Regions from separate parts of the Streptomyces sp. NPDC002232 genome, predicted to be linked through region 1. Evidence: riboswitches for the same ligand, from Rfam matches in the RefSeq annotation. Region 1 holds a riboswitch; the other holds the start of a gene.
The links. Region 1 has a riboswitch for glycine ahead of gcvP (aminomethyl-transferring glycine dehydrogenase). Riboswitches for the same ligand answer to the same signal wherever they lie in the genome.

Region 1 (14,842 bases):
CGTGGGTCACAACCCGGGTGACGAGCTGGCGCGGCGACGGCGCGACAGGGCCGTCTGAGGGCGACTGCCGACGGGCCGGTCTTCCCCCGGGAGCCTCCCGGCTCCTCCAGGGGCCTGAGGGGCCTTCCGAGGTCCCGGCGGGGGTTCCCTGGCGTTCCGCGGGGGCGTTGTCAGTGGCGTAGGGCAGCATCGGACCTGTGAGAGCCGCGCCCACGATCCTGCATCTCGACATGGATGCCTTCTTCGCCGCCGCCGAGCAGGCGTCGAAGCCCAGCCTGCGCGGCAAGCCGGTGGTCGTCGGCGGCCTCGGGCCGCGCGGCGTGGTCGCCACCGCCTCCTACGAGGCCCGCCGCTTCGGGGTGCATTCGGCCATGCCCATGGGCCAGGCGCGGCGGCTCGCGCCGAACGCGGCCTATCTCGTGCCGCGCTTCGCCTTCTACCGCTCGATCAGCGACCAGGTCATGGAGCTGCTCCGGCGGCTGTCCCCGCTCGTGGAGCCGCTGAGCCTCGACGAGGCCTTCGTCGACCTGGAGGCCGGCGGTGTCGCCGACGACAGCGCGGGCGCGCGGGCGGCGGGGGAGCGGCTGCGGGTCGACATCCTCGCGACCACCGGGCTCACCGGTTCCGTCGGGCTGGCCGGGTCCAAGATGATCGCGAAGATCGCTTCCGAGGAGGCGAAGCCGGACGGTCTCGTCCTCATCGAGCCCGGCACCGAGCGGGAGCTGCTCGGGCCCCGGTCGGTGCGGATCCTGCCCGGGGTCGGGCCGGCCACGGGGGAGCATCTGAGACGCGCCGGGATGGTCACCGTCGCCGACCTCGCAGAGGCGGGCGAGGACGAGCTCGTACGGCTCCTGGGGCGGGCGCACGGGACGTCGCTGCACCGGATGGCCCAGGGGCACGACGACCGGCCCGTGGTGGCCGAGCGGGACGCGAAGTCGGTGTCGGTCGAGGACACCTTCGACGTGGACCTGCACGACCGGGTGCGGATCCGGTCCGAGGTCGAGCGGCTCGCGGAGCGGTGTGTGGGGCGGCTGCGCGCGTCCGGGCACTCCGGGCGGACCATCGTCCTGAAGGTGCGGCGCTACGACTTCTCCACGCTCACCCGGTCCGAGACGCTGCGCGGGCCGACGGACGACCCGGGCGTGGTCCGGGAGGCCGCGGGGCGGCTCCTGGAGGCGGTGGACACGACGGGGGGCGTGCGGCTGCTCGGCGTCGGGGTGAGCGGTCTCGCCGACTACACGCAGGAGGACCTGTTCGCCCAGGCGGAGGCGGCGGAGCGGCCGGCGGAGGAGGCGGCGCCCGAGGGCGCCGACGAGGCGGAGGAGGCGCCGACCGCCGTGGCGGAGGGCGCCGAGCGGGTCTGGGCGCCCGGCCACGACGTGCGGCACGACGCGCACGGGGCGGGGTGGGTCCAGGGGAGCGGGGTCGGGCGGGTCACGGTGCGGTTCGAGGAGCCGTGGTCCGGGCCGGGGCGGGTGCGGACCTTCGCCGTGGACGACCCGGAGCTCCATCCGTCCGAGCCGCTGCCGCTGGTGCGGGGGGACGCGGCGGCGTGACGGAGCCACCCGCGTCGCCGCGCGGGTGGGGTCCGTCACCGGGCCGCGCGGTCAGGCGCCGTCCTGGCCGGCCAGGCGGCCGAAGTCCTTGTCCGGGGCGTCCGTGGGCGCGGGCGGCAGCGCCAGGCTGTAGTGCCGGTAGAGCTGGAGCTCCTGCTCGGGGGAGAGATGACGGCCCACGCCGAAGTCCGGGGCGTCCTTGATCAGGGCCCTTTCGTACGGGATGTGGAGTCCGTCGTCGAGCAGGGAGCTCGGCTCCAGGGGGACGAAGGCGTCCCGGCTGAACAGCCCGGTGCGGACCGCGGCCCATTCCGGGATGCCGGTCGCGTCGTCCAGGTACACCTCGTCCACGGTTCCGATCTTGTGCCCGCTTCGGTCGAACGCCTTGCGGCCGATCAGGCTGCGCGGATCGATGTCGGTCTGCACGGTCCCTCCAACTGGTCGCAACTGCTCTACACCCCTACGAAAGTGCACAACTGGGATGTCGGCCACTTGAGCGATGGGAGCCGCAACCTCGCTGGTAGGCTGGTTGTGGCTGTCGACCCTGTGCGGGAGAGTCCCCCGGAGAATTCTTCCGGTGGGCGCCGAAGGAGCAAATCCTCCCCGGAATCTCTCAGGCCCCTGTACCGCGCGGACGAGGTCACTCTGGAAAGCAGAGCGGATGTCCGACGGCATCTCGCTCTCACCGACGGTGAAAGCCGGCGTGCCGCGAGGCGTGCCGGTGAAACTCTCAGGTTGAGATGACAGAGGGGGAGGCCGTCCGGGTACCCGCGCCGTGGTGCCCCTCGCAGGTCGTGACGACCAGGAGGCCTCCGTACATGACCGCCAACCGCACTCCGCTCTCCGAGCTCGAACAGGGCATCCCGTTCGAGCAGCGGCACATCGGGCCCGACGCCGAGGCCCGGGCCAAGATGCTCGCCCAGGTCGGTTACGGCTCGCTGGACGAGCTCACGGCCGCCGCGGTGCCGGACGTGATCAAGAACGCCGAGGCCCTGGGTCTGCCGGCCGCGCGCACCGAGGCCGAGGTCCTCGCCGAGCTGCGCACGCTCGCCGACCGCAACCAGGTCCTCGCCCCGATGATCGGCCTCGGCTACTACGGCACCTTCACGCCGCCGGTCATCCTCCGCAACGTCATGGAGAACCCCTCCTGGTACACGGCCTACACGCCGTACCAGCCGGAGATCTCGCAGGGCCGCCTGGAGGCCCTCCTCAACTTCCAGACGATGGTGGCCGACCTCACCGGTCTGCCCACCTCCGGCGCCTCCCTCCTCGACGAGGGCACCGCCGCCGCCGAGGCCATGGCGCTCTCGCGCCGCGTCGGCAAGGTCAAGAAGGGCGTCTTCCTCGTCGACGCCGACGCCCTGCCGCAGACCGTCGCCGTCATCGAGACCCGCGCCGAGCCGACCGGTGTCGAGGTCGTCGTCGCCGACCTGAGCGCCGGCATCCCGGCCGAGATCGCCGAGCGCGGCGTCTTCGGCGTGCTGCTCCAGTACCCGGGTGCCTCCGGCGCCGTCCGCGACATCAAGCCGCTGATCGACGCCGCGCACGAGCTCGGCGCGATCGTCACCGTCGCCGCCGACCTGCTCGCGCTCACCCTGCTCACCTCGCCCGGCGAGCTGGGCGCGGACATCGCCGTCGGCACGACGCAGCGCTTCGGCGTCCCCATGGGCTTCGGCGGTCCGCACGCCGGCTACATGGCCGTCCAGGACAAGCACGCCCGCTCCCTGCCCGGCCGCCTCGTGGGCGTCTCCGTCGACGCCGACGGCAACCGCGCCTACCGCCTGGCCCTGCAGACCCGCGAGCAGCACATCCGCCGCGAGAAGGCCACCAGCAACATCTGCACCGCGCAGGTGCTGCTCGCCGTGATGGCCGGCATGTACGCCGTCTACCACGGTCCGGACGGCCTGCGGCAGATCGCGGAGCGGACCCACCGCTACGCCGCCGTCCTCGCCGCGGGCCTCACCGCCGGCGGCGTCGAGGTCGTGCACGGCTCCTACTTCGACACCGTCACCGTCCGCGTGCCCGGCAAGGCCGACGAGGTCGTCGCCGCCGCCCGCGCGGCCGGCGTCAACCTCCACCGCGTCGACGCCGACCTCGTCTCGGTCTCCTGCGACGAGACCACCGGCCGCGCGCAGCTCGCCGCGGTCTGGGGCGCCTTCGGGGTCGAGGGCGACATCGAGGCCCTCGACGCCGCCACCGAGGACGCGATCCCGGCCTCGCTGCTGCGCTCCGACGCGTACCTGACCCACCCGGTCTTCCACGCGCACCGCTCCGAGACCTCGATGCTGCGCTACCTGCGCAAGCTCGCGGACCGCGACTACGCGCTGGACCGGGGCATGATCCCGCTCGGCTCCTGCACCATGAAGCTGAACGCGACCACCGAGATGGAGCCGGTGACCTGGCCCGAGTTCGGCCAGATGCACCCGTTCGCCCCGATCGACCAGGCGCAGGGCTACGTCACGCTCATCACCGAGCTGGAGGACCGCCTCGCCGAGGTCACCGGCTACGACAAGGTGTCGATCCAGCCGAACGCCGGCTCGCAGGGCGAGCTCGCGGGTCTGCTCGCGGTCCGCGCCTACCACCGTGCCAACGGCGATCTCCGGCGCACCGTGTGCCTCATCCCGTCCTCCGCTCACGGCACCAACGCCGCGTCCGCGGTGATGGCCGGCATGAAGGTCGTCGTGGTCAAGACGGCCGAGGACGGCGAGGTCGACGTCACCGACCTGCGCGCCAAGATCGAGCAGTACCGGGACGAGCTGTCCGTGCTGATGATCACCTACCCGTCCACGCACGGCGTCTTCGAGGAGCACGTCGCCGACATCTGCGCCGAGGTCCACGAGGCCGGCGGTCAGGTGTACGTCGACGGTGCCAACCTCAACGCGCTGGTCGGTCTGGCCAAGCCGGGCCACTTCGGCGGCGACGTGTCGCACCTGAACCTGCACAAGACCTTCTGCATCCCGCACGGCGGCGGCGGCCCCGGCGTCGGTCCGGTCGGCGTCCGCGCGCACCTCGCGCCGTTCCTGCCGAACCACCCGCTCCAGCCCACCGCGGGCCCGGAGACGGGCGTCGGCCCGATCTCGGCGGCCCCCTGGGGCTCCGCCGGCATCCTGCCGATCTCCTGGTCCTACGTGCGCCTCATGGGCGGCGAGGGCCTCACGCGCGCCACCCAGGTCGCCGTCCTCGCGGCGAACTACATCGCCAAGCGCCTGGAGCCGCACTTCCCCGTGCTCTACACCGGTCCGAACGGGCTGGTCGCGCACGAGTGCATCGTCGACATCCGTCCGCTGGCCAAGGCCACCGGCGTCAGCGTCGACGACATCGCGAAGCGCCTCATCGACTACGGCTTCCACGCGCCGACGATGTCCTTCCCGGTCGCCGGCACGCTGATGATCGAGCCGACCGAGTCCGAGGACCTGACCGAGCTCGACCGCTTCTGCGACACCATGATCGCGATCCGGGCCGAGATCGAGAAGGTCGCCTCGGGCCAGTGGCCCGCCGACGACAACCCGCTGCACAACGCCCCGCACACCGCGGCGGCGCTGGGCGGCGAGTGGAACCACCCGTACACGCGCGACGAGGCGGTCTTCCCGGCCGGTGTCTCGGCCGCCGACAAGTACTGGCCGCCGGTGCGCCGCATCGACGGTGCCTTCGGCGACCGGAACCTGGTCTGCTCCTGCCCGCCGCTGGACGAGTACGACAACTGAGCACGCGTCGAGGGCCGGTGCGGAGGATCTCCTCCGGGCCGGCCCTCGGCTGTTCTCTCCTCGTACGGCGTCCGGCCGCGCGCCCTCAGGCGGCGGTCGTCACCCGTCCGGCCGTCAGCGGCCGGTGCGGGGCGATGATCTGCCCGTCCGGCAGCAGCTCACCGGTGTCCTCGAAGAGCAGGACGCCGTTGCACAGCAGGCTCCAGCCCTGTTCCGGATGGTGTGCCAGGAGTCGGGCCGCCTCCCGGTCGGCGGAGTCGGCGGTCGGACAGGCAGGCTGGTGCTGGCACATGGGTGGGTTCTCTCGCTGCGTCGTGGTGGATGTCCTGCGGCTCTGCGCGCTCATGGCCGCCCCCGTCGGTCGGTTCGGTTCCTGTCCCAGTCTTGCCCCACGGACGGTCTTCCGCAGGTATTTCGCGGCAGACCGTCCTTTCCTGTGTAGACGCATCACCCGCAGGGGCGGTTCAGGTCAACTGCACCCTCTCTTCGGGTGGTTCGTAGTGGTCCCAGTGGGCTAGTCCGTACGGGAGGGGCGTGCGGGAGGCGCGCTCGGGCGCGCGGCCCGGACAGAAGTGCGCCCCGTGACCCGAGCGGGTCACGGGGCGGGGCGACGCGGGTGAGCCGGATCAGGCGGGCGCCGGCGAGCCCAGGAGGGGCGGCGGCGCGAGTCGCGTACTGAGCACCGGCAGGAGATCGGCGACCTGGTACGGGCGGTGGGCCGCGATCCCCGGGGGTGCGGGGGCCAGGGGCACCATCAGATCGGCCGCGGCCGGTGCGACGGTCGTGCCGTCCGCCTCGGAGTCGGCCTGGAGCCAGAGCGTCAGCATGTAGAGCTCCGGTACGGACAGCAGCCTCGGCCGGTACGTGACGGGCAGGGCCTCCGCCTGGAGCAGGGCCTGCTCGGTGGCGGAGACGTACGGCCCCTCGAAGAAGTGCGAGAAGGCCCAGCCGTCCGGGGTGAGCATGGTGTCCGCGGCGGCGATCGCCCGGTCCCCGTTCCGGATCAGGAAGCGCCAGCCGGCGAGCCGGGTGCGGGGCACGAGCCCCGGTGCTCCGGTGACGCCGAGGACGTGCACGGGCAGAGGGTGTTCGGGGCTCAGCGGTCCTTGTGCGGCCCGCAGCGCGGGAGTTCGCGGCTCGCGGACGGCGGTCGGTGAGCCGAGGGCCGCGAGGACACTGCGGAGGGCCGGCGCAGGGGCCGGGGAGGGTCGGAGCATGGTGGGTCGCCTCTCGCTCAGGAGACACGGTGACGCGTGGGCAGGTACGACGGCGCTGTCGGCGGCGGGGCCAGAGGGGGACATGGGGCCATGGCCGGGCGCCAACACTCTGCCTCGTCCGCGGAGTTTATACGACACGTGTTCACACAGTGTTTCCGCTAGACCTCGCCGATATTCCTGACAAGACGTCATCAGGCCGTAATCGACGGGAGTTGAAGCGGAATCTCCGAGGCTCTGCCACTCCCACCTGCGTATTCCTCGCGAAGGCGGACGGCTGAATGTGAACCCCGCCTCCCGGGACAATACGACATTGGTATATGTCGCTCGTTCCTTGCCTTCGGAATGTGCCCATGGAGCACTCCGTCCAGCCTATCCTCCGAGAGGCCGGTTCCGCAGGCGTTGTCGATCAGCGGGCTGGGCATCATCGTCCGTGACGCGCGGCCGCCCGGGCGGCCGCCCACTCTGGGAGGGACGCTTCGATGGGGGAGAAGGTCGCGGCCGACGGGTTCGGCCCGTCCGACCGGCAGCAGTACCGGAGAAAGCTCCAGCAGTGTCTCGCGGGGCTGGCGCGGCTGCTGGCGGAGAAGAGGTTCGACCGGCCGCGCAATCTCATGGGCGTGGAGATCGAACTCAATCTCGCCGGTGCCGACGGGCTGCCCCGGATGCTCAACGGCCCGGTTCTCGAAAAGATCGCCAGCCCCGATTTCCAGACAGAACTCGGAATGTTCAACCTCGAAGTGAACATCGCGCCCCACCAGCTCGACGGCCGTGTATTCGACCGGCTCGCGGAAGAGATCGGAACTGGCATCGGATATGCCGACCGCAAGGCCTCGGAACTCGACGCCGGTGTCGTCATGATCGGCATACTCCCCACGCTCGGCCAGCACGACCTGGTCCCCGAGAACCTCTCGGACAACGACCGCTACACCCTCCTCAACGACCAGATACTCGCCGCCCGCGGTGAGGACTTCACCCTCGACATCCACGGCGTCGAACACCTGCTGTGCACCTCCGAGTCGATCGTCCCCGAGGCCGCCTGCACCTCGGTGCAGCTGCACCTCCAGGTCACGCCGGCCCGGTTCGCCGCCGTGTGGAACGCGGCGCAGGCCGTGTCCGGCGTGCAGATCGCGCTCGGCGCCAACGCGCCCTTCGTCTTCGGCCGCGAACTGTGGCGGGAGTCCCGGCCGCCGCTCTTCCAGCAGGCCACCGACACCCGCCCGCCCGAGCTCCAGTCCCAGGGGGTCCGGCCGCGCACCTGGTTCGGCGAGCGCTGGGTGGACTCGGTGTACGACCTCTTCGAGGAGAACGTCCGCTACTTCCCCGCCCTGCTGCCGCTCTGCGACGAGGAGGACCCGCTGCTCGTCCTGGACCGGGGCGGGGTGCCGCGACTCCAGGAGCTGGTCCTGCACAACGGCACCGTCTACCGCTGGAACAGGCCGGTGTACGGCTGGGTCGACGGCGTCCCGCACCTGCGCGTCGAGAACCGGGTGCTGCCGGCCGGGCCGACCGTCACCGACGTGATCGCCAACGCGGCCTTCTACTACGGGCTCGTCCGCTCGCTCGCCGACGACCCCCGGCCGGTGTGGAAGCGGATGGCCTTCCAGGACGCCGAGGCCAACTTCGACACCGCCTGCCGCCACGGCATCGAAGCGGAGCTGCGCTGGCCCCGCTCGGGCCGCGCCGGCGGCATCGCGACCCTCCCGGCGGTCCGCCTCGTCCTCGACGAACTGCTGCCGCTGGCCGCCGCGGGGCTCGACGCCTGGCACATCGAGCCGGCCGACCGGGACTTCTACCTGGGCGTGATCGAGCAGCGCTGTCTGCGGCGGGTGAACGGCGCCTCCTGGCAGGCCGACACCTACCACCGGGCCGTGGAGTCGGGCCTCGACCGGGAGGCGGCCCTCGCGGCGACCACCCGCCGCTACCGGACGCTCATGCTCACGGGCGAGCCGGTGCACAGCTGGCCGGTGGGGATCGGCTGACCTCCTCCCCGCCCCCTCCATGGGTGATCATGTCAGGGTGGTCCCGGGCGGCCGGGGCCGCCGGAACGGCATGAGCCCGCGAGGGGAAGTGGAGACAGGTGTGGTGTCGGAGCAACGACTGAGGGACCTCGCCCCGCCCCCCGACGGCCTGCCGCGCGGGGTGCTGCGCTCCGAGACGCTCATCGTGCTCGCGCTCTCGCTCGGGGCGAGCGGGGTGTCGGCGCTCATCAGCTTCATCGGCTCGCTGACCAGACCGGGCTCCCTGAAGCAGCAGGCCGCGACGCTCAACGGCTCCTACGCCCCCGGGCGGCCGTGGCTCGACCTGTCCTGGCAGCTCTTCGGCATCGCCACCGCGCTGGTCCCGGTCGTGCTCGTCGCCCATCTGCTGACGCGGGAGGGCCCGGGGGTCCGGGGACTGCGGGCCATCGGCTTCGACCGGACCCGCCCGTGGTCCGACCTCGGGCGGGGGACCCTCGTCGCCGCGGGGATCGGGAGCGCGGGCCTGGCGTTCTACCTGGCGGCGCGGGCGTCCGGGTTCAACCTCACCGTGGTGCCCGAATCGCTCCCCGAGGTGTGGTGGAAGTACCCGGTGCTGATCCTCTCGGCGCTGCAGAACGCCGTCCTGGAGGAGGTGGTCGTCGTCGGCTACCTGCTGCGCAGGCTCGGCCAGTTGGGCTGGTCGCCGATGGCGGCGCTGGCCGCCAGCTCGGTGCTGCGCGGCTCGTACCACCTGTACCAGGGGATCGGCGGCTTCCTCGGCAACCTGGTGATGGGCGTGGTCTTCGTGCTGCTCTACCGCCGCTGGGGGCGGGTCGGCCCGCTGGTCGCGGCGCACGCGCTGCTCGACATCGTCGCCTTCGTCGGGTACGGACTGCTTGCCGGGAAGGTGGGCTGGCTGCCCACGGTGTGACGCGGCGGCCGGGTCGGCGACGCGGGGGGGCGTACGGCCCGGAGCCGTACGCCCCCTCGCGTACGGTCACACGTGCAGGTCGCCCTCGATGACGGTGACGGCGTGGCCGTTCAGCAGGGTGCGCTCGCCCCGCAGACGGGTCCGGACGAGGCCCGTGCGGGCGCCGCCCTGGAAGCCGGTGAGCTCCTCGCGGCCGAGCCGGGCCGACCAGTACGGGGCGAGCGCGGTGTGGGCGCTGCCGGTCACCGGGTCCTCGTCGATCCCGACCGCGGGGAAGAAGCCCCGCGACGCGAACGCGTATCCCGCGTCGGGGCGTTCGGCGGCGGCGGTCGCGATGACGCCGCGCGAGGAGAGCACCTTGAGAGCGGCGAAGTCCGGGGTGAGGGAGCGGACGGCGGCCTCGTCGCGCAGCTCGACGAGGAGGTCGCCGATGTGCTCGGCGGTGTCGTGGACGGCGACGACCTCGGCGCCGAGCGCCTTCTCCAGACCCGCGGGGACGGGCACCGGAGTGAGGGACGAGGTCGGGAAGTCCATCGTGATCGTGCCGTCGGCCTCGGCAGTGGTGATCAGGACGCCGCAGCGGGCGGCGAAGCGGACCGTGCCGCTCGCGGTGCCGGTCGTGTGCAGGACGTGCGCCGTGGCCAGGGTGGCGTGGCCGCACATGTCGACCTCGGTGGTCGGGGTGAACCAGCGCAGCGCCCAGTCGGCCTCCCCTCCGGCGGGCAGTGGATGGGCGAAGGCGGTCTCCGACAGGTTGACCTCGGCGGCGACCTGCTGGAGCCAGGCGTCGTCGGGGAACGAGTCGAGGAGCAGGACTCCGGCCGGGTTGCCGGAGAAGGGCCGGTCGGTGAAGGCGTCGACGATTCGGATGCGCATGCCGCCGACCGTACCGGGGGCGGAAATCCTCGGACCAAGGCCAATCGCGGAGAACTGGACCCCTTCCTCCGCGCGTCGTCCCTGACGGCCGAGAGGGCGAGGGGGGCTCTTCGATGATGTTCGGGTACGGGGACGACGGGTGGCTGCTGCTCTTCTACCCGGTGCTGCTGTGGGTGCCCTTCGGGCCCTTCCTCATGGGCGCCACCGGGGTGTGGTGCGCCCGGCGGCCCGGCCCGTGGCCGTGGGTGTGGACGGTGCTGCTCCCGCTGGTGCCGGTGGGGGTCTCCGCGACGGCGATGCTCCTGCCCCGGGGGCAGTCGCCGCGCACCGACGACCTCGTCGGCTACCTCCTCGTCTACGTCCTCGGCATCACGGTGCTGCCGTGGCTGCTGGGGTACGGGGCCACCCGGGTCGTGCGCGCGGTGCGGGCCCGCCGCGGTGGGGGAGGCGGGGTCACAGAGGTGTCAGGACCATGAGGATCTCGTCGCGGTCGTCACCGGCGGCCAGGCGCAGGGCTCCGGGCCAGCGGCCGATCTCCCGCCAGCCGAGCCGGCCGTAGAACTCCTCCAGGCCGGTGCCGCCGCGTGCCGCGAGGCGCAGCTGCTCCAGCTCCATCTCGTCGCGGGCGATCACGTGGGCCCGGCGCACCAGACCGGCGCCGATGCCCCGCCCCCGCATCCCCAGGCGGGTCTGGACGTGGTGCAGGGTGCCCCAGTGCGCGACCAGCGGATGGGTGTCGCGGCGGAGGCACAGCCAGCCCGCGAGGGCGCCGTCGACGGTGGCGGTGACGAGGCGGCTGCGCGCCGGGTCGAGCCCCGCGACGATCCGGTCGACGGCGGCGGCGACCTCGGCCGGGTCGACCGGCGCGAACGGGAACCCGGCGGCCCCGCCCGCGTCGCTGACCTCGGTCCAGCACTCGGCGAGGAGCGGCACGAGCCCGGCGGGCACGGCCCCGGGAGTGGTGAACTGCGCGAAGTGCGGTGCGATGGCGGCGGGCATGGCGGGATTCTCCCAGGTCACCGGGGTGGGCCGGGGATCAGGCCGGCTCCAGCGAGAACTGGGTGCCCAGCTCCTCGAAGCCCAGAGCGGCGGCGACCCGCCGGGAGGCCGGGGGCCGCGCCCGCCATTGTGGGAGGAGGCCGGCGGCGAGGGCGTCGGCCACCGCCGCGGACGCCGCCGTACGTGCCAGTCCCCGGCCGCGTGCCTCGGGGGCCGTCAGCACGCTGAGGTGGGCGGTGCGGCGGGGCCAGGCCCGGTGTCCCGCGGCGGCCACCACCCGGCCCTGCTCGCGGATCACGAACGCGGGGGAGGTGATGTCGTCCAGGGCGGCTTCCTCGGTGTCCTCCCGACCGGAGGCCTCCTCCAGGGCGCGCAGCGCCGGGTGGTCGCCGGGCAGCCGTTCCACCGTCCACGGTCCGGGGGCCGGGCGGAAGCCGCCGGCGGACGCGTACGCCAGGGCCGCCGGGCCCAGCACCCCGGCCACCGGCAGCACGTCGCGCAGGGACGCCTCGTCCACCAGGGACTCCACGGGCAGGCCGGCGAGGGCGGCGCGGACGGCGGTGGCGGCGGCGCGCGACGGGACGGTCACGAGAGCCGATCCACCGAGGGCGACCACACCGATCCAGCCGGGCGGGCTCAATGCCGAGTCCGGGGACACGGTGACGGTCACGCCGGTGGCCGGGAACGACCCTGCTGCGTGGGCCAGTTCCTCCCACAGGCGGCGGGCCTTGAGCAGCAGGGGAAGCGTCGGCATGGCACCGATCATGCCGGACGGATCCGGGTCAGCCCCGCTCGCGGAGGTGGCGGTCCAGTTCCGCCGCGCCGGACAGGAGCGCGCGGCCGCGGGCCGACAGGCGGTCGCGCCACTCGGTCAGCGCGGCCTCCAGCGGCGCGAGGCCGCCCGCCGCGTGGACGTGGGCGATCAGCGGGGCGATGCGCTCCAGTGGGTGGCCGCCGCGTCTGAGCTGGTGGGCCAGCCGGGCGTCCCGTACGGCGGCCTCGTCGTACACGCGGTATCCGGTCCGGGGGTCGCGCCCCGGGCGGACCAGACCGGCCTCCTCCCACGCGCGCAGGGTCGCGGGGCGGATGCCGAGCCGTCGCGCCAGCGGCCCGATGAACGTGCCGGCGGGCTCGGACGGCGCCGCAGGATCCGGGGCCAGGTCGCGCAGGGCGCCCTCCACGTCGCGGAGGGTCCTCCGGTCCTCCAGGAGCTGGGCGTGGCTCTCGTCGATCAGACGGAAGGCCTCGTCGGGCGCGTCCTGGTTCACCGCCCGCATGATCGCCGTCGCCGTCGGGTGGCCGTGGCCGGGCAGCAGGGCGAGGAACGCGCGCAGGGCTCCGGCGTGGAGGGGGGTGTAGGTGCGGTAGCCGTGGGGCGTGCGGGCGGCGGCGGGGAGGATGCCGGCCTCCTCGTAGTTCCTGACCGCCTGGGTCGACAGACCGTGGGCGCGGGCCAGGTCGACGGGCCTGAGCCGATCCGTGCTTTGAGGCTTCTTCCTCATGAGGCCCATGGTAGCGGGGATGATCCGAGCAAAAGTCTCCACCGAATCTTCAACGATAGCGTGGAAGGCATGCCGACCGACATCAAGCACACCACGCATGCCGTCGCCGCCGCCGCCCTCATGGGGATGCTTCCGGCCAGACCCGGGCTCCTCGCCCTGGGCGAGCCCACCCACGGGGAGGACGCGCTGCTCGACGTCCGCAACGCGCTCTTCCGGGAGCTGGTGGAGCGCGAGGGCTACCGGACGATCGCGCTGGAGACCGACTGCCTGAGGGGCCTGACGGTCGACGACCACGTCACCTCGGGCACGGGCTCCCTCGACGACGCCATGGAGCACGGCCTCAGCCACGGCTGGGGCGCCTCGGCCGCCAACCGTGAACTCGTGCGCTGGATGCGCGCGTTCAACGAAGGCCGCCCCTCGGCCGACCGGCTCCGCTTCGCGGGGTTCGACGGGCCGCTGGAGATCACCGGAGCCGAGAGCCCCCGGCGGGCACTCACCTCGCTGCACGGGTACCTCGCGGACCGGGTGGACGCGGACCTGCTCCCCTGCGCCTCCGGCACGCTCGCCGAGCTGCTCGGCGCCGACGAGCGGTGGACGGAGCCCGCCGCCATGATGGATCCGGCTCGTTCCGTCGGGCGGTCGGCGGAGGCGGACCGGCTGCGCCTGATCGCCGACGACCTGGCGGCGCTGCTCGACGCGCAGCGGCCGCACCTGGTCGCGGTGAGCTCGCCGGAGGAGTGGGACCGGGCCCGGCTGTACGCGCGCACCGCGCTGGGCCTGCTGCGCTACCACCACGGGATGGCCGACCCCTCGCCCGCCCGCCTGTCCCGGCTGGTGGCCGTCCGGGACCTGATGATGTCCCGGAACCTGCTCGCGCTCGCCGAGCGAGGCCCGACGCTGGTGTACGCCCACAACGGCCACCTCCAGCGGCGGCGGAGCTCGATGCGGATGGGCGGACGGCTGCTGGAGTGGTGGGGCGCCGGAGCCCTGGTGAGCGCCGAACTCGGCGCGGACTACGCCTTCGTGGCGACGGCCCTGGGCACGATCCGGCACCAGGGCGTGGACGAGCCCGCGCCGGACAGCGTCGAAGGGCTGCTGTACGCGCTCGCGGAGGAGAGCAGCCTCGTCGACGCCCGGCGGCTCTCCTCCGCCCTGGGCGACGAGCGGCCCCCGCGACGGGAGTCCCCGTGGTTCGGCTACGCCCCCTTCGACCCGGCCCATCTCGCGGACTGCGACGGCATGGTGTTCGTCAGGGACGTCCGGCGGACGGCGCCGACCGCCGCCACCGGCCGGTGATCCACCGCCACCGGCCGGTGATCCACCGCCACCAGCCTGCGATCCACCGCCACGAGCAGGTGATCCGTCGTCGTGGGTCTGTGATGCGTCGTCACCGCCCGGTGTCCGCCCTCACGGACCGGTGATCCGCGCGAGCGGGAGGAAGCGGGTGCGCTCGGCGGGGGTGACGAGCTCGTCCAGGTCGGTGAAGTAGTACGACGTCGTCGTGCCGGCCACCACGTCGAGGAGGAACCGGCTGCACAGCGGAGGATGGAACTCCCACAGGGGGCCGCGCCCCTCGTTGAGGAGGACCGGCCACTCCTCCGGCTCGGTGCCGGGGCGGACCAGCCAGTACAGGACGTGCCCGGAGCCCTCCACGTACGCCCAGGGCACCAGCCGGTCCCCGTCCCGGAGTCCGTCCGGCCTCTCCTCGCCGGCGTCCCAAAGGTCGGCGAGGTCCTCCGCGCGTTCCGCGCACTGTCCGACCAGGTCGTACAGCGGGTCCGGGCAGCCCGGGGACAGCAGCCAGACCGTGTCGGCGAAGAGTCCGCCGCCGTACGTCTCGACGAGGCGCCGGTAGTCGGCCGGCAGCGTCAGGCCGAGGGACTCCTCCACCGGCCCCCACTCCACGGACGCGGCGTCGCCCGGCGGCGGGCACAGGCGCGTCAGGGGCGTGGTGTGGCGCAGGCTCCGGGCGATCCGCACGTCGTCCGCCAGGGCGCTGAGCCGCGCCGGGGTCCGTGAGGCGTCCAGGACCACGGCGCGCATCCGGTCGCCGACGGCCGCGCGGGGAGCCGGCGACCACCACGAAGGGTGCTTGGCCC
Region 2 (14,842 bases), on a different contig from region 1:
CCGACCCGGCACCGGGCCCCCAGCGGGGTCGGCGCCCCCGGCCACACCGGTGGCCCGGCCCGCTCCAGGGCATGCTCCGGTACCGCCTCCTGCTCGGCTGCGCTCGCCACCGTCCCGGCCTCCCGCGGCTCGTCGGGCCCGCACCCGGGGGAGCGGCGGCGTCCCGGCCGCCGCTCCCTCGCGTGGTTCTCCCCCCTGTTCTGCCCGTCGGGCCGTGCTCCCAACATGACCCGCACGCACGTTTCCCCTGGAGGGTGGCCGTCGTTGGGCCGGGCGTGAGACTTGTATGGAAGCGGGCGAGGCGCGCCCTCGTGGCGGCGGGACTGACGGCGGGGCTGGCTGCGGGGCTCGCGGGCTGCACCGGAGCGGACGGCGGAGGGGGCGTCGGCCTCGGTCTGCCGGGCGGGGCGAGGGCCCCGGGCGACGTCATCCGGGTGAGTCCGGAGGACGGCGGCCGGGCGGTGCCGGCGGAGGGTCCGGTCGAGGTGGCGCTGGACAGCGGGCGGCTCGAACGGGTCACCGTCGCCCAGGTCGAGGACGGCCGGCGGACCCAGGTCGCGGGGGAGATCTCGGCGGACGGGCTGCGCTGGCGGCCCCGGTCCGGCACGCGGCTCGCGCTGGCCGCCAAGTACAGCGTGGACGCGGTCGCGCTCGACGGGCACGGACGCCGCTCGGCCCGGCACACCACCTTCACGACGGTGGTCCCCGAGTCCCGCTTCATCGGCTACTTCAAGCCGGAGAACCGCTCCACGGTCGGCACCGGCATGATCGTCTCCTTCGGCTTCAACATGCCGATCGAGAACCGGGCGGCGGTCGAGCGCGCCGTCCGCGTCACCTCGGACCCGCCGGTGGAGGTCGTCGGCCACTGGTTCGGCAAGGAGCGGCTCGACTTCCGCCCCGCCGCGTACTGGCGCCCCGGCACGAAGGTCACCGTCGAGATCGGCCTGCGGGACGTCGAGGGGGCGCCCGGGGTGTACGGCATCCAGCGCAGGACCGTCGGTTTCACCGTCGGCCGCTCCCAGGTGTCCCTGGTCGACGCCGAGGCGCACACCATGGAGGTCCGCAGGGACGGCGAGCCGCTCGCCACCGTGCCGATCACCGCGGGCGCGCCGAAGACCACCACGTACAACGGGAAGATGGTCGTCACCGAGCTGTACGACGTGACGCGGATGGACGGCAGGACGGTCGGCTTCGGCGGCGAGTACGACATCAAGGACGTGCCGCACGCGATCCGCCTTACCGACTCGGGCACCTTCCTGCACGGCAACTACTGGGCGGACCCGTCGACCTTCGGCTCCGCGAACGTCAGCCACGGCTGCGTGGGCCTGCGGGACGAGAAGGGCGGCAGCGCGGACTCCCCGGCGGGCTGGTTCTTCGACCGGACGCTCATCGGCGACGTGGTGGAGGTGGTCCACTCCCACGACAAGGAGGTGGCCCCCGACAACGGTCTCGGCGGCTGGAACCTGGACTGGAACGGCTGGAAGGCGGGCTCCGCGCTGCGCTGAACCCCTCCGTGTGCCCCGCGAGCCCTCTACCACGCCGATCGGGACGGAACGGTGACATGCGCGAAGAACTTTCGTGTCCTGCCGTGTGATTGTCTAGCGCTGTGTGCGCGACCGGATGCGCACGGGGGTGGGGCCGTGGCACAGCCAGGCCGTGCGAGGGGAGACGAGCACAGTGAACGGGCAGCCGATATCGGGGGCATCGGTCAGGAGCGGGCGCGGGCGGCGCGGGGGCGTCGTGCTGAAGGCCCTGGCGGCGGGGGCGATGCTCGTCGTCCTGACCGCCTGCGGAGGCGGCGAGACCGCCACCGGCGGGGGCGCGGGGGGCCAGGGCCCGGCGACCAAGGGCGGCGGCGACCAGGGGAACGCGGCCTCCCAGGCGGTCGTGACGATCCTTCCGAAGGACGGCGCCGACTCGGTCGCCACCAGCGGGGCCCTCAAGGTCACCGCCGAGCAGGGCAAGCTGACCACGGTCACGGTCGCGGACTCCAAGGGCACCGAGATCGAGGGCCGGATCGCCGCGGACGGCGCCAGCTGGTCGCCGACCGCGCACCTGTCCGCGGCCACCCGGTACAAGGTCCACGCGATCGCGAAGGACACCGACGGGCGCGAGTCGGCGAAGGACACCACCTTCACCACCCTCGTCCCGAAGAACACCTTCATCGGCCAGTACACGCCCGAGGACGGGTCGACCGTGGGCGTCGGCATGCCGGTCTCCATCAACTTCACCCGGGGCATCACCGACCCCGAGGCCGTCGAGAAGGCCATCAAGGTGACGGCCGTCCCGGCCGTCGAGATCGAGGGCCACTGGTTCGGCAACGACCGGCTCGACTTCCGTCCCAAGGACTACTGGGCCTCCGGCACCAAGGTCACGGTCGCGCTGAACCTGGACGGCGTCGAGGGCCGCCCGGGCGTCTACGGCAAGCAGAAGAAGACGATCTCCTTCACCATCGGCCGCCGTCAGGTGTCCACCGTCGACGCGAGCGCCAAGACCATGAAGGTCGAGCGCGACGGCACGATCATCAAGACGCTGCCCATCACCGCGGGCGCGCCGTCCACGACCACGTACAACGGTCAGATGGTCATCAGCGAGAAGTACAAGGTGACCCGCATGAACGGCGCCACGGTCGGCTTCGGCGGCGAGTACGACATCAAGGACGTGCCGCACGCGATGCGCCTGTCGAACTCGGGCACCTTCGTCCACGGCAACTACTGGGCCCCCGCCTCCACCTTCGGTTCGTCGAACGTCAGCCACGGCTGCGTCGGCCTCCAGGACGCGCGGGGCGCGGGCGACGGCGCGATGCCGGCGGCCTGGTTCTTCGACAGCTCGATCATCGGCGACGTCGTGATCGTGAAGAACTCCAAGGACAAGCAGATCACGCCGGAGAACGGCCTCAACGGCTGGAACATGGACTGGTCGGAGTGGATCGCCTAGTCGTCCGCGACGAGGTGCGGGCCCGGTGCTGTGAGCAACAGCACCGGGCCCGCCGGCGTTAACGGACACTAACCTTTCCCCATGACTGTGAACCTCGAAGTCGCCGAAGGCGTCGGCACGATCCGCCTCGACCGCCCCCCGATGAACGCCCTGGACGTCGCCACCCAGGACCGGCTGCGCGAGCTGGCCCAGGAGGCGACCGACCGCGACGACGTGCGGGCCGTGGTCCTGTACGGCGGCGAGAAGGTGTTCGCGGCCGGCGCGGACATCAAGGAGATGCAGGTCATGGACCACGTGGCCATGGTCAAGCGCTCGCGCGCCCTCCAGGACTCCTTCACCGCCGTCGCCCGCATCCCCAAGCCGGTCGTCGCCGCGATCACCGGGTACGCCCTCGGCGGCGGCTGCGAGCTGGCGCTCTGCGCCGACTACCGGATCGCCGCCGACAACGCCAAGCTGGGCCAGCCGGAGATCCTCCTCGGCCTGATCCCCGGCGCGGGCGGCACCCAGCGGCTGTCCCGTCTCGTCGGCCCCTCCAAGGCCAAGGACCTGATCTTCACCGGCCGGATGGTGAAGGCCGACGAGGCACTCACGCTCGGCCTGGTCGACCGGGTCGTCCCGGCCGCCGAGGTGTACGAGCAGGCGCACGCCTGGGCCGCGAAGCTGGCGCAGGGCCCGGCCGTCGCCCTGCGGGCCGCGAAGGAGGCGATCGACCAGGGCCTGGAGGCCGACATCGACACGGGTCTCGCCATCGAGCGCACCTGGTTCGCCGGGCTGTTCGCCACCGAGGACCGCGAGCGCGGGATGCGCAGCTTCGTCGAGGAGGGCCCGGGGAAGGCGAAGTTCGCCTGATCCCAAGGGAAGGGGCGGCCCCCGTGTGCGAGAGCGACCGCCCGGCCCGGGAGGCGACGGCCCTCGCGCGGCAGGGTGACAGCCCTCGCCCGGGAGGGTGACGACCTCTCACGAGAAGGTGACGGACCCTCACGAAACGGGTGACGGTCCTTCACGGGGCGGGTGACGTTCCTTCACGGGTGGGGGCCGATTCCACCGGAACGGCCCCCGCGCCCGGCTCCGTGCGGCCATGATGGGGGCATGTCGGGCCTGGAGGGTAGGGAACAACCGCGGCAGCGCGCGAGCGCCGCCGCGCCGCGGTCGTCACCGGCCGCGGACGACGAACAGGCCTTCGACCAGGTGGAGTTGTACGGCAACCCGGCCGAGGAGGACGTCCGGCTGCCGTCCCGCCCCGAGTCCGCGTGGGTGGCCCGCAGGCTCACCCAGCACGTGGTGCTCCGGCAGTGGGGTCTCGGCCCGCAGATCGCCGAGCACGCGGTGCTCCTCGTCTCGGAGCTCGTCGGGAACGCCGTCCGGCACACCGGGGCCCGGGTCTTCGCCCTGCGTTTGCAGCGGCGGCGCGGCTGGATCCGGATCGAGGTGCGCGACCCCTCCCGGGGGCTGCCGTGTCTGATGCCGGTGCACGAGCTCGACGTCAGCGGCCGGGGCCTCTTCCTGGTCGACAAGCTCGCCGACCGCTGGGGCGTCGACCTGGCGCCGCGCGGCAAGACGACCTGGTTCGAGATGCGGGTCGCGGACCGCCCCTGATTCCCGTGGCCCCGGACGCACGGAAGCCCCCGTGCGCCATGGTGAGGCGCGTGGGGGCTTCCGTGTGATGCGCCGTGGACGGGGGGGTGTATCCACGGCCGCTCTGTCGACCTGGCCCGGGTCAATGGGGGTCGTGTCTCCGACTATGGCAGACAGGTGGCCTTGCCGCCAAAAGTCCCTAGTGGGGCAAGCTGGGATAAAAGCGGACAGTTCAACGGTGAATCGTTGGTGACGTGCAGCACCGACCTTGTAAACAGTGAATGGCTATGCGGTTCATCGTTTGTTTCCCGGGAGCGTCCGCATGCTGGACGCCCCGCACATACCTGCAAACGTCCTGAATTGGCCTAATCGTGATGAACCGGGCCATACCCCCCTTTCAATGGTCGCGTGAAGCCGACCGACCGCCGAGGAGCCCTCCGGGCGGGCGCGGCCGCCGCCCTCGCGGGAGCCCTCGCCACCGCCTGCGGCCCGGACCCCCGCCCCGCCCCCGACGCCGGGCACAGCACCGCAGCCGGCCGCAGCCCCGCCCCCGCGCCCGCCGCCGCCCCGGCTCCCCGGCACTTCCCCGGACAGCCGGACGAGATCGCGCACGGCCCGCGCGACCGGCCCCGGGTCGCCCTCACCTTCCACGGCCAGGGCGACCCCGCCCTCGCCACCCGACTCCTCACCGAGGCCGAGCGGGCCGGCGCCCGCGTCACCGTCCTCGCCGTCGGCAGCTGGCTCGACGCGCACCCCGCCCTGGCCCGCCGCGTCCTCGACGGCGGCCACGACCTCGGCAACCACACCCAGCGCCACATCGACATCAACGCGATGACCGAGACCGAGGCCCTCGCCGAGATCGAGGCCTGCGCCACCCGGCTGCGCCGGCTCACCGGCTCCGTCGGCACCTGGTTCCGGCCCTCGCGCACCCAGCACGCCGGCCCCTCCGTGCTGCGCGCCGCCCGGCGCGCCGGATACCCGCACGTCCTCTCGTACGACGTCGACTCCCTCGACTTCACCTCACCCGGCGCCGCGGCCGTCGTCCGCAACGTCACCGGGCCGGTCCGCGCCGGATCCGTGGTCAGCCTGCACTTCGGCTACCCGGACACCGCCACCGCGCTGCCCGTCCTCCTCGCCGAACTCGACCGCCGCGGCCTGAGCGCGGTCACCACCACGGAGCTGCTGAGCTGATGGCACACGTCACGAAGAGAACACGCATCCTCCTCGCCGCCGCCCTCCTCGCCGGTCTCGCCGGCTGCGGCACCCCGAACCACTCCGAGGGCGCCGCCCCCGTGAAGAAGGCCGCCGTGCCCGAACCGGCCGCGGCCCCCGCCGGGCTGCCGGGGATGCCGCCCCCGCTCGACCCCCACGACGTGTACGCCGCCGACCGGCCGAACCGGCTCTCCCCGGTGGTCAAGAACTTCCCCTCCCGGGTCTACGTCCCCAACACCAACTCCAACACCGTCTCCGTCATCGATCCCACGACCTACCAGGTCGTCGAGACCATCCCGGTCGGCGCCCAGCCGCAGCACGTCGTCCCCTCCTGGGACATGAAGACCCTCTGGGTGAACAACGACCGGGGCCACACGCTCACCCCCATCGACCCCGCCACCGGCGTCGCCGGGAAGCCCGTCGAGGTCCACGACCCGTACAACCTCTACTTCACGCCGAACGGCAAGTACGCCATCGTGATGGCCTCGCTCGACCGCGAGCTCGTCTTCCGCGACCCGCACACCATGGCGCGGAAGAAGTCCGTCCCGGTCAGCTGCTACGGCGTCAACCACGCGGACTTCTCCGCCGACGGGCGCTACTTCGTCGTCTCCTGCGAGTTCTCCGGCGAACTCCTCAAGGTCGACACCGAGAAGATGGAGGTGATCGGCCAGCAGAAGCTGCCCTTCGACGGCGCGATGCCGCAGGACGTCAAGATCTCGCCCGACGGCAAGACCTTCTACATCGCCGACATGATGGCGCACGGCATGTGGGTCCTGGACGGCGAGAAGTTCACCACCCCCACCCTGCTCCCCACCGGCAAGGGCTGCCACGGCCTCTACATCAGCCGGGACTCCCGCGAGATGTACGTCTCCAACCGGGGGGAGGGCACGGTCTCCGTCTTCGACTTCGGGCAGAACAAGCTCACCAAGAAGTGGAAGCTCCCGAACGGCGGCTCCCCCGACATGGGCGGCGTCTCCGCCGACGGGAAGGTCCTCTGGCTCTCCGGGCGCTACGACTCCGAGGTCTACGCCATCGACACCACGACCGGGAAGCAGCTCGCCCGCATCCCCGTCGGCAGCGGCCCCCACGGCCTCGCCGTCTACCCCCAGCCCGGCCGCTACTCCCTCGGCCACACCGGCATCTTCCGCTAGGGCGTGTCGTCACACTCCCGTCTGCCCCGCGGGCGACGACGGGAGTGGGACGACACGCCCTAGCGGGGTCCCGGCGCGAGCCGCCCACCGGCTCCCCGGACCCCGTCGTTCATGCCCCCCGCATCCGGCACCCGGGGGCCAGCTAATCTGACCCCCGTCAGAAAAGCACCGAGAAGGGGCGGACACAGTGGCGGACATCGACGACGCACGCAAGGCATTCAACAGCTTCGACACCGACGGGGACGGTTTCATCACCGCCGCGGAGTACAAGAGCCTCATGGCGAAGCACGGCGACTTCAACGTCACCGAGACCGTCGCCGAGGTGCTCATCAAGCAGCGCGACGACAACGGCGACGGGGTGCTGTCCTGGGACGAGTTCTGGGCGCACTACAGCAAGGCCTGAGCCGGCGCCTGACGCCAGGCCCCATCCACCGGGTCCCGGTGGGCGCAGCGACCCCGTGTCGCCGCCCGCCCGGGGCCCGGCGTCGTCTCCGGCGGGTGCCGGGCCCCGGGGCCCCTGCGCCCTGCTGGACGCCCACGAGACGGGCCGGAGCCTGGTGCCGGCCCCGGCGTGAGGACCGGCGCGCGGGGAACGGGAACGGCCGGCCCCGGGAACCCCGGGACCGGCCGTCCGGCCGAGTGAACGGTTCAGCACTCGATGATGTTCACCGCGAGACCGCCGCGCGCGGTCTCCTTGTACTTGACGCTCATGTCGGCGCCCGTCTCCTTCATGGTCTTGATGACCTTGTCCAGGGAGACCAGGTGGCTGCCGTCGCCGCGCATCGACATCTTCGCCGCCGTGACGGCCTTGACCGCCGCCATGCCGTTCCGCTCGATGCACGGGATCTGCACCAGGCCGCCGACCGGGTCGCAGGTCAGGCCCAGGTTGTGCTCCATGCCGATCTCGGCCGCGTTCTCCACCTGCTCCGGGGAGCCGCCGAGGACCTCGGCGAGCGCGCCCGCCGCCATCGAGCAGGCCGAGCCGACCTCGCCCTGGCAGCCGACCTCGGCGCCGGAGATCGAGGCGTTCTCCTTGAAGAGCATGCCGACCGCGCCGGCCGCCAGCATGAAGCGGACGATGCCGTCGTCGTCGGCGCCGGGCACGAAGTTCGTGTAGTAGTGCAGGACCGCGGGGATGATGCCCGCGGCGCCGTTCGTCGGGGCGGTGACCACCCGGCCGCCCGCCGCGTTCTCCTCGTTCACGGCCATGGCGTAGAGGGTGATCCACTCCATGGCGTGCATCTTCGGGTCGCCCTCGGAGCGCAGCTTGCGGGCCAGGTTCGCGGCGCGGCGGCGGACCTTCAGGCCGCCGGGCAGGATGCCCTCGCGGGACATGCCGCGCGAGACGCAGGACTGCATGACCCGCCAGATCTCCAGGAGGCCCTCGCGGATCTCGTCCTCGGTGCGCCAGGCCTTCTCGTTCTCCAGCATCAGCGCGGAGATCGACAGGCCGGTCTCCTTCGCGAGGCGGAGCAGCTCGTCGCCGGTGCGGAAGGGGTACTTCAGGACGGTGTCGTCGGGGACGATCGGGTTCTCGCCCGCGACCGCGTCCTCGTCGACGACGAAGCCGCCGCCGACCGAGTAGTACGTCTTCTCCAGGACCGGGCCGCCCTCCGCGTCGTACGCGAAGACTGTCATGCCGTTGGCGTGGTACGGGAGCGCCTTGCGCCGGTGCAGGATCAGGTCGGCGTCGAAGTCGAAGGGGATCTCGTGCGCCCCGAGCAGGTTGATCCGGCCGCTCGCCTTGATCCGCTCGAACTCGTCGTCGGCGGTCTCCACGTTCACCGTGCGCGGGGAGTTGCCCTCCAGGCCCAGCAGGACCGCCTTCGGGGTGCCGTGGCCGTGGCCGGTGGCGCCGAGCGAGCCGTACAGCTCCGCCCGTATCGCCGCCGTGTGGGCGAGCAGCCCCTCGTTCTTCAGCCGGCGGGCGAACATCCGGGCAGCCCTCATGGGGCCCACCGTGTGGGAGCTGGACGGACCGATGCCGATCGAGAACAGGTCGAAGACCGAGATGGCCACGGGAGGACTCCTTGTGGGGGCTGGACGCCTTTGTCTGCCGGGGTGGTGCAGAGGGGGCTGAGCAAGGGACGGGGCACCGCGCTCACTGTCCAGTGTGCGCGGTGCCCCGGAGCTTTCGTACGAACGACCGCGGACGGGCCGCAGAACAAAAGGGTACGAAACTTACTTCAGGCCGGGGTACAGCGGGTGCTTGTCCGCGAGCGCGGTGACCCGGGCCTTGAGGGAGGCGGCCTTGTCCGCGTCGAAGCCCGGCTTCAGGGTCTCGGCGATGACGTCGGCGACCTCGGCGAAGTCATCGGCCTGGAAGCCGCGGGTCGCGAGCGCCGGCGTGCCGATGCGCAGACCCGAGGTGACCATCGGCGGGCGCGGGTCGTTCGGAACGGCGTTCCGGTTGACCGTGATGCCGACCTCGTGGAGACGGTCCTCGGCCTGCTGGCCGTCCAGCTCCGAGTTCCGCAGGTCCACCAGGACCAGGTGGACGTCCGTGCCGCCGGACAGGACGGAGACGCCGTGGGCGGTGACGTCGTCCTGGACCAGGCGCTCGGCGAGCGCGCGGGCGCCGTCCAGGGTGCGCTGCTGGCGCTCCTTGAACTCCTCCGAGGCCGCGACCTTGAAGGAGACGGCCTTGGCCGCGATCACGTGCTCCAGCGGGCCGCCCTGGAATCCGGGGAAGACGGAGGAGTTCAGCTTCTTCGCGAACTCCTTCTTCGCCAGGATGATGCCGCCGCGCGGGCCGCCGAGCGTCTTGTGCGTGGTGGAGGTCACCACGTCCGCGTACGCGACCGGGTTCGGGTGCAGACCGGCGGCGACCAGGCCGGCGAAGTGGGCCATGTCGACCCACAGGTAGGCCTCGACCTCGTCCGCGATGCGGCGGAACTCGGCGAAGTCCAGCTGGCGCGGGTAGGCGGACCAGCCCGCGATGATCACCTTGGGGCGGTGCTCCTTGGCGAGGCGCTCGACCTCGGCCATGTCGACCAGACCGGCCTCGTCCACGTGGTACGCGACCACGTCGAACTGCTTGCCGGAGAAGTTCAGGCGCATGCCGTGGGTGAGGTGGCCGCCGTGCGCCAGGTCCAGGCCCAGGATCGTGTCGCCGGGCTGGGCGATCGCGAAGAGGGCGGCCTGGTTCGCGGAGGCGCCGGAGTGCGGCTGGACGTTGGCGTACTCGGCGCCGAACAGGTCCTTGATCCGGTCGATCGCGATCTGCTCGGCCACGTCGACGTGCTCGCAGCCGCCGTAGTAGCGGCGGCCGGGGTAGCCCTCGGCGTACTTGTTGGTGAGGACGGAGCCTTGGGCTTCCATGACCGCGACCGGAGCGAAGTTCTCCGAGGCGATCATCTCGAGGGTGGACTGCTGACGGCGGAGCTCGGCGTCGACGGCGGCGGCGACGTCGGGGTCCAGCTCGTGGAGGGGAGTGTTCAGAAGCGACATGAATCGATCCCTAGGGGTCTCGGGCCCGGTCTCAGCCGGCGGAGAACGCGGTGTACTCGTCGGCGGTGAGCAGCTCCTCCGGCTCACCCGCGACGCGCACCTTGAACAGCCAGCCACCCTCGAACGGAGCCGTGTTCACCAGCGACGGGTCGTCCACCACGTCCTGGTTGGCGGCGACGACCTCGCCCGTGACGGGGGAGTACAGGTCGCTCACGGACTTCGTCGACTCCAGCTCGCCGCAGGTCTCGCCCGCGGTGACGGTGTCGCCGACCTCGGGGAGCTGGGCGTAGACGACGTCACCGAGCGCGTTGGCCGCGAACTCCGTGATGCCGACGGTCGAGACGCCGTCCTCGGCGTCCGACAGCCACTCGTGCTCCTTGGTGTAGCGCAGCTGCTGGGGGTTGCTCATGACCTGATTCTCCTGGATCGGGGGAGTACTGATGAACGTGGGTCTCGCGGGATGAGACCGGGGATGAGACGACTGCGTCACTTCTGGCGCTTGTAGAACGGCAGCGCCACGACCTCGTAGGGCTCGTGGGTGCCGCGGATGTCCACCCCCGCGCCCGGGGTGCCGGGCGTGGCGTGCGCCGCGTCCACGTACGCCATCGCGATCGGCTTGCCGAGGGTCGGGGACGGCGCGCCGGAGGTGACCTCGCCGATGACCTCGCCGTCCTTGACTACCTGGAAGCCGGCGCGCGGGACCCGGCGGCCCTCGGCGATCAGGCCGACGAGCTTGCGCGGCGGGGCGCTCTCGGCGCGCTCGGCGGCCTTCTCCAGCGCCTCGCGGCCGACGAAGCGGCCCTCGTTGGTCGTCTTCTCGAACTTCACGACCCGGCCCAGGCCCGCGTCGAAGGGGGTGAGGGCGGTGGTCAGCTCGTGGCCGTACAGCGGCATGCCCGCCTCCAGGCGGAGCGTGTCGCGGCAGGACAGGCCGCACGGGATCAGGCCGACGCCCTCGCCCGCCTCGGTCAGCGCCCGCCACACGCCCTCGGCGTGCTCGGGCTTCAGGAACAGCTCGAAGCCGTCCTCACCGGTGTAGCCGGTGCGGGCGATCAGCGCCGGCACGCCCGCGACGGTGCCGGGCAGGCCGGCGTAGTACTTCAGGCCGTCCAGGTCGGCGTCGGTGACCGACTTCAGGATGCCGGGGGACTCCGGGCCCTGGACGGCGATCAGGGCGTACGCGTCGCGGTCGTCGCGGACCTCGGCGTCGAAACCGGCCGCGCGCTCGGTCAGGGCGTCGAGGACGACCTGGGCGTTGGAGGCGTTGGCGACGACCATGTACTCCGTCTCGCCGAGGCGGTAGACGATCAGGTCGTCGAGGATGCCGCCGTCCTCCCGGCAGATCATCGTGTAGCGGGCGCGGCCGTTGCCCACGGTCGAGATGTTGCCGACCAGGGCGAAGTCCAGGAGCTCCACGGCCTGCGGACCCGTGACCGTGATCTCGCCCATGTGCGAGAGGTCGAAGAGGCCGGCCCGGGTGCGGACGGCGTTGTGCTCGTCGCGCTCGCTGCCGTACCGGAGCGGCATGTCCCAGCCGGCGAAGTCGGTCATGGTCGCGCCCAGCGAACGATGCAGGGCATCGAGGGCGGTCAGACGGGGGGCAGTGCTCATGGGTGGCTCCCGGGTCCCAAGGGCGTGATCGGTGACGAAAACACATGACGGGCGAGGACGTCCTCCCCATCTGTCATGGAACCTGAGAGGTTCACCGAGGGCATCCTCGGCTTGCACCTTGGGTGGGGACACGACACGGTGTCCCGCTTTTCAGATCTGCCTCATCCACGCGGTACGGGGCCTGAGAGATTCAAGGGAGGGTCTTGCTCCTTCGGCGCCCGGACGCGCTCGGCGGTCCGGAACTCTCCCGCGCGGATTCGAGCGGCCGGTATGCGATTGTGCGGCGACTGTGCGCGCCTGGCGCGCACATCATTGCACGCGGTGTCGGCGGGGCAAATCGCTTGTGTCGCATTACTGATTCTTTACACTTCTTGGGCAAGGGTCTCCTCAGGTCTCCTGAGACCCGACAGGGGGAGCGCGATGAGGATCCAGCACACCGGCGCCTACGCCACCAGTACCGGCATACCGTCCCAGCGGGCGCGGGCCAGGAGCCGCCGCGGCCGTCTCCTGCGCGACCTGCGCGAGCGCGGCGGCCGGGGCCCCCGTGCCCTCACCTTCGCCGCCGGTGACCTCGTCGTCGTCTCCGGGCTGCCCGGCAGCGGCAAGTCCACCCTCATGAAGCGCGCCGCCGCGGACGGCGGCATCGACTCCCAGGACGCCCGCGAGCGCTGGGCGGCCCGCATGCCGCGCCTCCTGCCGTACGCGGTCTACCGGCCCCTCGTCCGGATCGCGCACTACGCCGGGCTGCGCCGGGTCCTGCGCTCCGGCGCCAGTGTGATCGTCCACGACTGCGGCACCCAGTCCTGGGTTCGCGGCTGGCTCGCCCGCGAGGCGAGACGGCGCGGCCGGGCCCTGCACCTGGTCCTCCTCGACGTCACCCCGGACACCGCGCGGGCCGGCCAGCAGGACCGGGGCCGGGGCGTCTCCGCGTACGCCTTCGCACGCCACCGGCGGGCCGTGGGCCGGCTCCTGCGGGCCGCCGAGGCCGGCAGCCTGCCGCACGGCTGCGCCTCGGTGACCCTCCTCGACCGGGACGCCGCCGACTCCCTCCACCGGATCGGCTTCCGCGAGGCGGCCTGAGGGGGGCATGGGGGAAACGGGCCCGGTCCCGAGGCGGGCCGGAGCGAGCCCGCCGGGGAAACGGGCCCAGGCCCCGAGACGGGGGTACGGGCGGTGTCCGACGGCCGTCCCGGGACGCCCGTACCCTTCACTTCTGGCCACGGCGGCGGCGGGGCGGCGTTAGGGTGCTGCCGGGCGGCCGGTGCGGCAGGCCGTGCGAGAAGGGGAAGAGCGACCGTGGACGTGACGTGGCCGGGCAACGAGCTCGAAGAGGTCCTTGCCGCCTCACTCGGCAACCCCGGGGCCGGCGGCCGGCTGGTCGAGGTGCTGGGCCGCAGCCAGGTCTGGGTGCCCCTGCCGAACGGCGGCGGCCCCGACAGCCCCGGCCTCGACCTCGCCACCCTGGAGATCGACGGCGCGGCCTACGTCCCCGTCTTCAGCTCCGAGCAGCAGTTCCTCGCCTGCGTCGGCGACCACATGTCCTTCACCGTCGCCCCCGCCCGTGACTTCGCCCGCGGCCTGCCCCCGCAGCTCGGCATCGCCGTGAACCCCGGCGGCACCGTCGGCGTCCCGCTGCCCCCGCCCGCCGTCGCCGAGCTCTGCCGCGCGGGCCGCACCCCGCTCGACGGCCCCGCCAGCGGCGGCCGCGTCCGACTCTTCGAGCCCGACTGGCAGGACGACCCCGTCGACTTCCTCGCCGCCGCCTCCGCCGAGTTCGAGGCCACCGGGGTCGTCGCCACCGCCCGCCGCGCCCTCGCCAGCGTCGAGGGCACCGAACCCGCCCTCTTCGTCGGCGTCCAGCTCACCGGCTGGGACGGCGTCGACCGGAACGCCCCCCTGGACGCCCTCGGCCGCGCGCTCGGCCGGATCGAGGTCGCCTGGCCGGTCAACCTCATCCTGCTCGACATGGCGCAGGACCCGGTCGGCGACTGGATGCTGGAGCGGGTGCGCCCCTTCTACCAGCGCGCCGCCGTGTGAGCGGCCCCCTGTTTAAGCTGAACTGAACTGGATCGCTGGACCGACGTACGTGGTGGACGGAAGAGGGGCGGGAAACACGGTGAGCGCGTCAGGCACCGCTTCGACCGGGACGGTCGAGCACATGCTGCGCCAGGTGGCACCCGGACGCTACGACGCGTACGAGCAGTTGCTGCACGCCCTCGCCGACGGCGAGCTCTGGATGCTGCTGTGGCAGGGCGCCCCCGGCTCGCCCGACGCCCAGTACGGGAACATGGAGGTCGACGGCTTCGGCTACGCGCCCTGCGTCACCTCCGCCCAGGAACTCGCCGCCTCCGGCTGGAACCGCGCGCACGAGCTCGTCACCGGCCGCGACATCGCCCGCGCGCTCTACCCCGACCGCTGGGGCGTCTGGCTCAATCCGCACGCCCCCGGCGGCGGCGTCGGCATCCCCTGGGCCGACCTGCGGCGCATCGCCACCGGCCTCGACCGGATGCCCGCCGGACCGCTGCGCGTCACCGAGCCCGCCCTGGAGATCCCGCAGTTCTACGCCCTGCTCACGCAGAACGCGCACCGCACCCCGGCCGTCCGGGCGCTGCGCCGCGGCTGGGTGCAGCCGGCGCTCGGCTCCCCGTACCTCGCCATCGGCCTCGACCTGTACGACACCTCCGCCGCGGCCGTCGACACGGTCCGCTCGATGATGCGCCAGTCGATCGGCTCCGTCCCCGACGGACTGCCCGTCTCGACCGTCGCCCTCTCCGACGCGTACGACCCCGTCGCGCTCTGGCTGCGGGCGAACGCGCGTCCCTTCTACGACCGCGAGGCGCACGCCGGACGCGGATCCGCCGCCGTGCCGGGGTACGGATACCCGCCACCGGCCCCGTCCGGATACT

Region 2: it holds a riboswitch for glycine, as region 1 does, so the genes downstream of both, gcvT (glycine cleavage system aminomethyltransferase GcvT) here and gcvP (aminomethyl-transferring glycine dehydrogenase) in region 1, are expected to answer to the same signal.

The regions. Positions count from the first base shown of each region.
Region 1 is NZ_JBIARV010000003.1:8,899-23,740, forward strand. It holds gene ACFYXU_RS12605 (MerR family transcriptional regulator) at 1-58, shown strand, start outside; gene ACFYXU_RS12610 (DNA polymerase IV) at 198-1,556, shown strand; gene ACFYXU_RS12615 (PRC-barrel domain-containing protein) at 1,608-1,982, opposite strand; glycine riboswitch at 2,096-2,195, shown strand; gene gcvP (aminomethyl-transferring glycine dehydrogenase) at 2,375-5,260, shown strand; gene ACFYXU_RS12625 (DUF5999 family protein) at 5,346-5,552, opposite strand; gene ACFYXU_RS12630 (hypothetical protein) at 5,887-6,477, opposite strand; gene ACFYXU_RS12635 (glutamate--cysteine ligase) at 6,957-8,456, shown strand; gene ACFYXU_RS12640 (CPBP family intramembrane glutamic endopeptidase) at 8,527-9,366, shown strand; gene ACFYXU_RS12645 (PhzF family phenazine biosynthesis protein) at 9,433-10,242, opposite strand; gene ACFYXU_RS12650 (hypothetical protein) at 10,356-10,718, shown strand; gene ACFYXU_RS12655 (GNAT family N-acetyltransferase) at 10,696-11,241, opposite strand; gene ACFYXU_RS12660 (GNAT family N-acetyltransferase) at 11,279-11,995, opposite strand; gene ACFYXU_RS12665 (TioE family transcriptional regulator) at 12,024-12,743, opposite strand; gene ACFYXU_RS12670 (erythromycin esterase family protein) at 12,813-14,039, shown strand; gene ACFYXU_RS12675 (hypothetical protein) at 14,151-14,842, opposite strand, start outside.
Region 2 is NZ_JBIARV010000001.1:259,997-274,838, reverse strand. It holds gene glgX (glycogen debranching protein GlgX) at 1-110, opposite strand, end outside; gene ACFYXU_RS01220 (Ig-like domain-containing protein) at 276-1,505, shown strand; gene ACFYXU_RS01215 (Ig-like domain-containing protein) at 1,678-2,937, shown strand; gene ACFYXU_RS01210 (enoyl-CoA hydratase/isomerase family protein) at 3,019-3,786, shown strand; gene ACFYXU_RS01205 (ATP-binding protein) at 4,027-4,533, shown strand; gene ACFYXU_RS01200 (polysaccharide deacetylase family protein) at 4,921-5,703, shown strand; gene ACFYXU_RS01195 (YncE family protein) at 5,703-6,875, shown strand; gene ACFYXU_RS01190 (EF-hand domain-containing protein) at 7,063-7,278, shown strand; gene ACFYXU_RS01185 (L-serine ammonia-lyase) at 7,524-8,894, opposite strand; gene glyA (serine hydroxymethyltransferase) at 9,057-10,325, opposite strand; gene gcvH (glycine cleavage system protein GcvH) at 10,357-10,734, opposite strand; gene gcvT (glycine cleavage system aminomethyltransferase GcvT) at 10,812-11,936, opposite strand; glycine riboswitch at 12,097-12,196, opposite strand; gene ACFYXU_RS01165 (AAA family ATPase) at 12,357-13,016, shown strand; gene ACFYXU_RS01160 (enhanced serine sensitivity protein SseB) at 13,233-13,973, shown strand; gene ACFYXU_RS01155 (enhanced serine sensitivity protein SseB C-terminal domain-containing protein) at 14,053-14,842, shown strand, end outside.